DNA from 3 places in the Methylocystis sp. Se48 genome. Region 2 is predicted to be linked to each of the others. Evidence: predicted binding sites of a transcription regulator. Region 2 holds the regulator's gene; each other region holds the start of a gene.
What was found. Region 2 encodes PhoB, which activates phosphate uptake and scavenging genes when phosphate is short. Its sites were predicted from a motif close to TGTCATNNANCTGTCAT; they were not measured.

Region 1 (2,266 bases), 1.6 Mb from region 2:
GCCGGACATAGAGCTTGGATTTGCTCTTGCGGTCGGGGTCCAGGAAATCGAACGGCCGGGAGCCGGGCACGAAGGCGAGGACCGTATATTCGTAACGGCCCTCCGCGCGCCAATGGATCGTCAGCGCCGGTTCGTCGAAGGCGCCGGAGAGCTGGCGGTAAAAATCCGTGTACTGCTCCTGCGTGATCTCCGATTTCGGCCGGGTCCACAAGGCGACGCCGTCGGCGATGCGGCGCGGCTCCTTGCCGGGCTCCTCGACGAGGTTGATAGGCGTCGAAACCGCGCCTGAATGTTCGCGAACGATGCTTTCGATTCGCCAGGGCTCAAGAAACTCTTCGCTCTCCGCGTTGAGATGGAGAGTCACGCGCGCGCCGACCGCCGGCGCGTCTTCGAGCGGGAGAGGGACGATCGCGTACGATCCCTTGCCCTGCGAGGACCACAGCCACGCCTGATCGTCGCCCGCGCGGCGCGTCGCGACCTCGACGAGATCGGCGACCATGAAGACTGAATAAAAGCCCACGCCGAATCGGCCGATGAGCGAGGCGCCCTGATCGCCGGATTCCTTGCCGAGCTTTTCGAGAAAGGCGCGCGTGCCCGAATTGGCGATGGCGCCGAGCGCGCTGATGAGTTCCTCGCGCGACATGCCGACGCCGTTGTCGGCCACAGTGAGCGTCCGCTTCTCCTTGTCCAGCGAGATGACGACGAGCGGCGCGCCGGCCTGGGCGGCGAGTTTTTCGTCGGAAAGCGATTCGTAACGCAGTTTTTCGCAGGCGTCGGCCGCGTTGGAGATCAGTTCGCGCAGAAAAACCTCGCGCTCCGAATAAACGGAGTGCGTCATCAGTTCGAGAAGCTGCGCGACATCCGCCTCGAAGCCGAATTGAGCGGCCTGCGGCGCGTCTGCTGTGGCAGCGTCGTTGGTCATGCGGTCTCCGAAAAAAGTTCCAGCTCCAAAACAGGAGCGCCTGATTTGAAGGGGAAAGAGGGCGGTCTTGCGGCCGCGATCCGTCAGTTCGTCATTCGACGCGATTTTGCAAGGCTTGGAAAACGGTTTGCTCGGCAAATTCCGGAAAAGACAGGGTCGGCGCGGGATTTCTCCCGGCCGACCCGTCCATCGCTACGACTTTGTTGACCGCCGACTTGCGATCCCGGGGGGCTGGGGGGCTGACGAAAACCGGAAAAGCGCGTCGAAGCCAGTCGCAGCAATGAGGACAAGATATTGGGCGACACGTTGGACATGCAAGAGGCCCAATCTCGGCAAGATTGTGATTTTTCTTAGATATTTGCTACGCTCAAGGCAGGTCGAAACGAATTGCGTCCTCGATAGCACAAACGGCGCTTGCCCTCTCGCCTCCATCGCGCAAACATGACAGTTGTGTGAGGAGAAGGTCGGATGGCGGAGTCGGAGCCGACGGAGCCCAGCCGTTCCCGCCCTGCGCTGGTCGTGGTCGCAGGATCGATGCGCGCGATTCAGACCGAGCGACAGGGGGGCAAGAGCGAGTCGAAAAGCGCGGGGCTGGTCTCTTTCGACCGGCGCGAACTCAACGCGCTTTTAAATCTCTACGGCGCGAAAGTGGCCGCGGGCGAGTGGCGCGATTACGCGCTCGACTTCACGCCGGCGAAGGCCGTGTTCTCGATTTTTCGACGCGCCAGCGAAGCGCCTCTTTATCGGATCGAGAAAAATCCCGAACTCGCGCGGCGCCAGGGCGCCTATGCGGTGATTGCGTCCTCCGGACTCGTGCTTCGGCGGGGACACGATCTCTCCCGCGTTCTGCGGGCGCTCGACCGCGGCCTGAAACTCGTCGGCGTGGAATAGCAAAAAAAAGCCCCGGACTCGCCGGGGCTTTCCTTGATCGCGCCAAGGTTCTCAGTCGTTGCGCTGACCAAAGAGGAACAGCAGCGACTGGAACATGTTGATGAAGTCGAGATACAGCGACAGCGCGCCGAACACGCTCTTTTTCTGCGCGACTTCGTAGCCGTCGCTCTCGAAATACATGTCCTTGATGTTCTGCGTATCCCAGGCGGTCAGGCCGGAGAAGATCAGAACGGACAGGATCGACAGCGCGAACTGAAGCCCGCTCGACTGCAGGAACAGGTTGACGAGGCCGGCGACCACGAGACCCCATACGCCCATCACGAGGAACGAACCAAAGGCGGAGAGGTCGCGCTTCGTCATATAGCCGTATATGCTCAGCCCGCCGAACGCGGCCGCCGTGATGAAGAACACCCGGGCGACGGACACGCCGGTGAAGACCAGCAGCAGCGACGA
Region 2 (2,266 bases):
GAATGCATCGCCGCCATCCGCATCTCGGGCGACATCGAGCGCATCGGGGATCTCGCCAAGAACCTCGCGAAACGGACGCTGAAGATCGCCTCGGACGCGCGTCTGCCGCGCGCCATCGTCGGGCTGAAGTCGATGCACGAACTCGCCGCCACGCAGCTCAAGGAAGTGCTCGACGCTTATGCGCTGCGCGACGTCGAACGCGCCCGCGCGGTGTGGGAGAACGACGCCGATCTCGACGCGCTGGAGGACTCCGTCTTCCGCGATCTCCTCACCTTCATGATGGAAGATCCGCGCAACATCTCCTTCTGCACGCATCTTCTGTTCTGTTCGAAAAATCTCGAGCGCATCGGCGATCACACCACCAATATCGCGGAGACCGTCGTCTATCTCGTCACCGGCGAGCCCATGCCGGCCGAACGACCGAAGACGCGCGTTTGCAATCTCCGCGCCGGGGAGACCGAAAGCCCGCAATGAACGAGTCCGCCCAACAATCCGCCCTCCGCGAGGTCAAGCCAGATCGCGCGCCGCGCATTCTCGTCGTGGAGGACGAGACGTCGCTCGCGACGCTGCTCGTCTACAATCTGGAGGCGGAGGGCTATCAGGTCGAGCATGTCGACAATGGCGACGAAGCGGAGTTGCGCATCACGGAGACGCCGCCGGACCTCGTCATTCTCGACTGGATGCTGCCCGGCGTCTCGGGCCTCGAAATCTGCCGGCGCCTGCGGGCGCGCGACGCCGCCCGCGACATGCCGATCATCATGCTCACCGCGCGCGGCGAGGAGAGCGAGCGCGTGCGCGGCCTGTCGGTGGGCGCCGACGATTACGTCGTGAAACCCTTCTCGACGCCGGAGCTGATGGCGCGCGTGCGCGCCCTGCTGCGCCGCGCGCGGCCGGAGCGCGTCGCTTCCCGGCTGACGCTCGGCGACATCGATCTCGATCGCGAGACGCGCCGCGTGCGCCGCTCGGGCCGCGAGATTCATCTCGGACCGACGGAGTTCCGGCTGCTGGAATATTTCATGGAGAAACCGGGGCGCGTCTTCACCCGCGCGCAGCTTCTCGACAGCGTTTGGGGAATGTCGGCGGAGATCGACGAACGCACGGTGGACGTTCACGTCGGCCGGCTGCGAAAGGCGCTGATCCGCGGGCGGGAGAAGGACCCGATCCGCACCGTGCGCGGTTCGGGTTATTCCTTCGACGAAACATTCGGGCGCGACTAGCGCGCCCCGGCCGTCAGGCGCGTCACGCGTAGCGCGGGGCCCTGAGCTGCTCGCGCGCGCGGCGGCGGTCTTGCGCCGGCTGATAGGCGATGCGGGCGTGATGGGCGCAATAGGGGCCGCCGCCGATCGGCGACTTGCCGCCGCAGAAGCGGAATTCCGGCGACGTCGGATCGCCCATTGGCCAGCGGCACATGGACTCGCGCAACTCCATCAGGGTCACGCGCTCCGTCATCGGAATGACGACTTCCTCCTCGGGAACCGCGCGCGCGACCACCATCGCCTGCGGCGCGAATGCGAGCGCGACATTGCCGTGCACGGCGTGTCCCGCCGCGCGGGGCGCGGGGGCGGCGGGACGCGGCGCCGTCTTGGCGGCGCGCGGACGCGGCGCGCTCGCCGTCTTGGCGCGCTCCGCCAATCCGAGACGATGAATCTTCCCGATCACGGCGTTGCGCGTGATGCCGGGTCCAAGTTCCGCAGCGACCTGACTCGCGCTGAGGCCGTCGCTCCATAGTTTACGCAACAGCTCGACGCGTTCATCGGTCCAAGACATGTGTGACCTCCAACCGGCCGGTTCGAGCGCGCATGGCGGAATCAGCCGCCCCTCGCTGCACTGGCGCAAGCCAGCGGCGATATGACGCGCATCGAGACTCGAGAGACGTCGCGCGGAAAGAACGCGACCGCGCCGACGAGAAAATTTACTGGAGCAGTTGAATCATGCGCAAGAGTCGCTGGCAAGCAAAAGGGGGCGTTCTCAACAGGGATTGTCCCCGCTTTCCGTCGCAGGTGTTGCGCGCAAGACTCACTCGCCTCGCAATTGCCCTGGAAAAGCGCCAAATTCGCCCGCGCCGCGCAATCGCTTCGCCGTTTCCGGCGATTTGACCGGACGCGCCGTCCCGCATAAAATCATGTGTCAAATGGCCGCCCTGAAAGGGGCGGCGCTTTGTTTTTGGGCTCGGGCCGCGGCGGGCGGAGTCCTTGTCGCTTGGAGCATGGTTTTGACTTCTGCGCTGTATCCGACCTATGCGCGGGCCGACATCGCCTTTTCGCAC
Region 3 (2,266 bases), 1.4 Mb from region 2:
GAGGCTGCGCGATGGATTCGTCTCGCAGCGGAGCAGGGCGACGCGGAAGCGCAACTCAATCTCGGCGCGATTTACGCCATGGGCAACGGAGTCGTTCGCGATCCTGTTCGTAGCCATATGTGGACGAGGCTCGCGCTTGAGTCGCCGATGCTGTCGATGACGGAAGGCGAAAAAAAATCTGCCCGCGAGATGTCGGCGAAGCTTTTGTCGCCGGATGAACTCGCGAAGGCCGAGGCGATGGCAAAAAAATGCGTTGAGTCGAAATTCAAGACGTGCGACTAAACCTCAGAAAAGAAGATTAGTTTTTTCCTCCTTTTTGACGCCCTCGATCCGCTTCGGGGGAGCTCTTTTAGTTTTACCATTGTTCCGTCCCGATCTGTCGCTTTCGGGAGCGCTCGCGAGCTTCTGCTCTCGCGAGAGGCTGATCGACGAGGGTTGTTTCAGCCTCGTTCAGCCAAGTCCGCCGCCACGCCCCTTCGGCGCTGAGCTTTTCGCCCGATCATCGACCCTTTGACGGCGGGCGCGCTCAAAGGGCGGCAGGGGAGAAGCCTGCGACTGTTTCAGACCCTTCGAAAACTCCTGACTAGCGAACCAGGCCGGGAGGGCTCGGATGCGCGGAGGAGAATGGTCGGGGCATGTTTCACGTCTGTGTCTGGTCTGTTGATTATGTTTCTGAATAATGTCTAATATAATCTCATAATCAAAATATATATCTATAATGTTTCTATAATATTTCTGGTATGTGGAAGCGATTATGAATCAATGACTTGAATTTAGTGATTGGCGTCTTCTATATTTCAAAAATTATAGTGTTGCTGAATCGCAACTTTTGACAATTTAAACATGCTTTCGTTCAGCGAAGACTGTGTTTGTCACCATTATGTCACACAAGTTGCGTGAGTATGGGGTCGGCCTAATATTTAGGCGGTTTTGGACTTAGAGGCTGACAATGATGATGACGACGAAAAAATGGGCGGCGGCGGGAGTGGCCTTAGGCGCGCTGCTCTCCGCGACTGGCGCGGCCTGCGCCACTGCCAACCCCGCCGCCATCGAGGCGCGGTTGCGCGCTCTGGAGGCGGAAATCGCCAAGCTGCGCAAGGAGGCGCATGAGGCGAAGGCGCAGGCCGCCGCCGCGCAAAGCAAGGCCGCCAATGTCGCCAACGCCGCGCACGGCAAGGCGGACCCGCAAGCTCCGCCGCCTCCGCCGCCGGTTTTCGTCAGCTTCAAGAACGGCATTTTCGTCGAGACGGAGGACAAGGCATACAGCTTCAAGGTCGGCGGCCGCATCATGGTCGACGGCGGGGGCATCACCCAGCCGTTGAACGGCTTCTCCAGTCAGGTCGGCTTCCGCCAGATTCGTCTCGAGGTCGAGGGCAAGGCCGCGGCGATCTGGTTCTACAAGCTACAATACGATTTCGCCGGAACCGGTCAGATCACCGGCAACAATCAGGTGCTCGGCGGCATTCGCGATTTCTTCTTCGGCATCCAGCACCCGGCGATGACGTTGCCCTGGTCCAGGGATCCGATGTTCATCATGGTCGGCAACCAATTCGAGCCGTTCAGCATTGAGTCGTCATCGTCGTCGAAGTTCCGCCCGCTGATCGAGCGCGCCATGGCGGTGGAAGGCATCGCGCCGAGCCGCCACCTCGGCGTCTCGGTCGGCGCCTATGGAGACAACTGGACAGCACGTCTCGGCGTATTCTCGACGAGCCCCGAAGACGCTTCGATCAATCCGGCGCAGAATACGCCTGCCTCCTGGGGCGTTCCGAAGGCGGCGGGCTGGTCGTCCACCGGCGGCGCGCAATACGTCGACGTCTCGGGACGCATGACCTATGCGCCGATCAAGGACGAGCATGATCTGCTTCATATCGGCGTTTCGGGGCGGTACCACAGCCCTAATGACTCGACGGGTCTTTCGAACGACCGCGTGCTAAGGCTCGGCAACCGCCTGCGCTCGGAGGCCACGATTCTCGGACAGGGTCTGCTCGGGACGCCCGATCTTTCCTGCGGTTCCTATACGCTCGGCGGCTTCTTCGGCGGCATTCCGACCACCTCGGCCGCTGGCCATTGCGTGCGCGACGTCGTGTCCTACGGCGTCGAGGTCGCCGCCGCGCATGGCCCCTTCGACATGCAGGCGGAATACATCGCGACCGATTATCACCGGAACATGGACAAGATTCTCCAGGCGCGCGCCTCGGGGATTTACGCGCCCGGCGGCGCGAGCCAGCATTTCAGCGGCTATTACGTCTATGGCCATTACTGGCTG

Region 1: the regulator PhoB is predicted to act here: its motif matches at 1,364-1,380, upstream of ACV959_RS12120 (DUF2794 domain-containing protein).
Region 3: the regulator PhoB is predicted to act here: its motif matches at 871-887, upstream of ACV959_RS12730 (OprO/OprP family phosphate-selective porin).

Annotation. Positions count from the first base shown of each region.
Region 1 covers NZ_CM149850.1:2,458,446-2,460,711, reverse strand. The annotation lists gene htpG (molecular chaperone HtpG) at 1-922, opposite strand, end outside; gene ACV959_RS12120 (DUF2794 domain-containing protein) at 1,391-1,813, shown strand; gene ACV959_RS12115 (Bax inhibitor-1/YccA family protein) at 1,865-2,266, opposite strand, start outside.
Region 2 covers NZ_CM149850.1:333,003-335,268, forward strand. The annotation lists gene phoU (phosphate signaling complex protein PhoU) at 1-474, shown strand, start outside; gene phoB (phosphate regulon transcriptional regulator PhoB) at 471-1,217, shown strand; gene ACV959_RS01670 (GcrA family cell cycle regulator) at 1,240-1,767, opposite strand; gene ACV959_RS01675 (acetylornithine transaminase) at 2,213-2,266, shown strand, end outside.
Region 3 covers NZ_CM149850.1:2,588,483-2,590,748, reverse strand. The annotation lists gene ACV959_RS12735 (tetratricopeptide repeat protein) at 1-282, shown strand, start outside; gene ACV959_RS12730 (OprO/OprP family phosphate-selective porin) at 950-2,266, shown strand, end outside.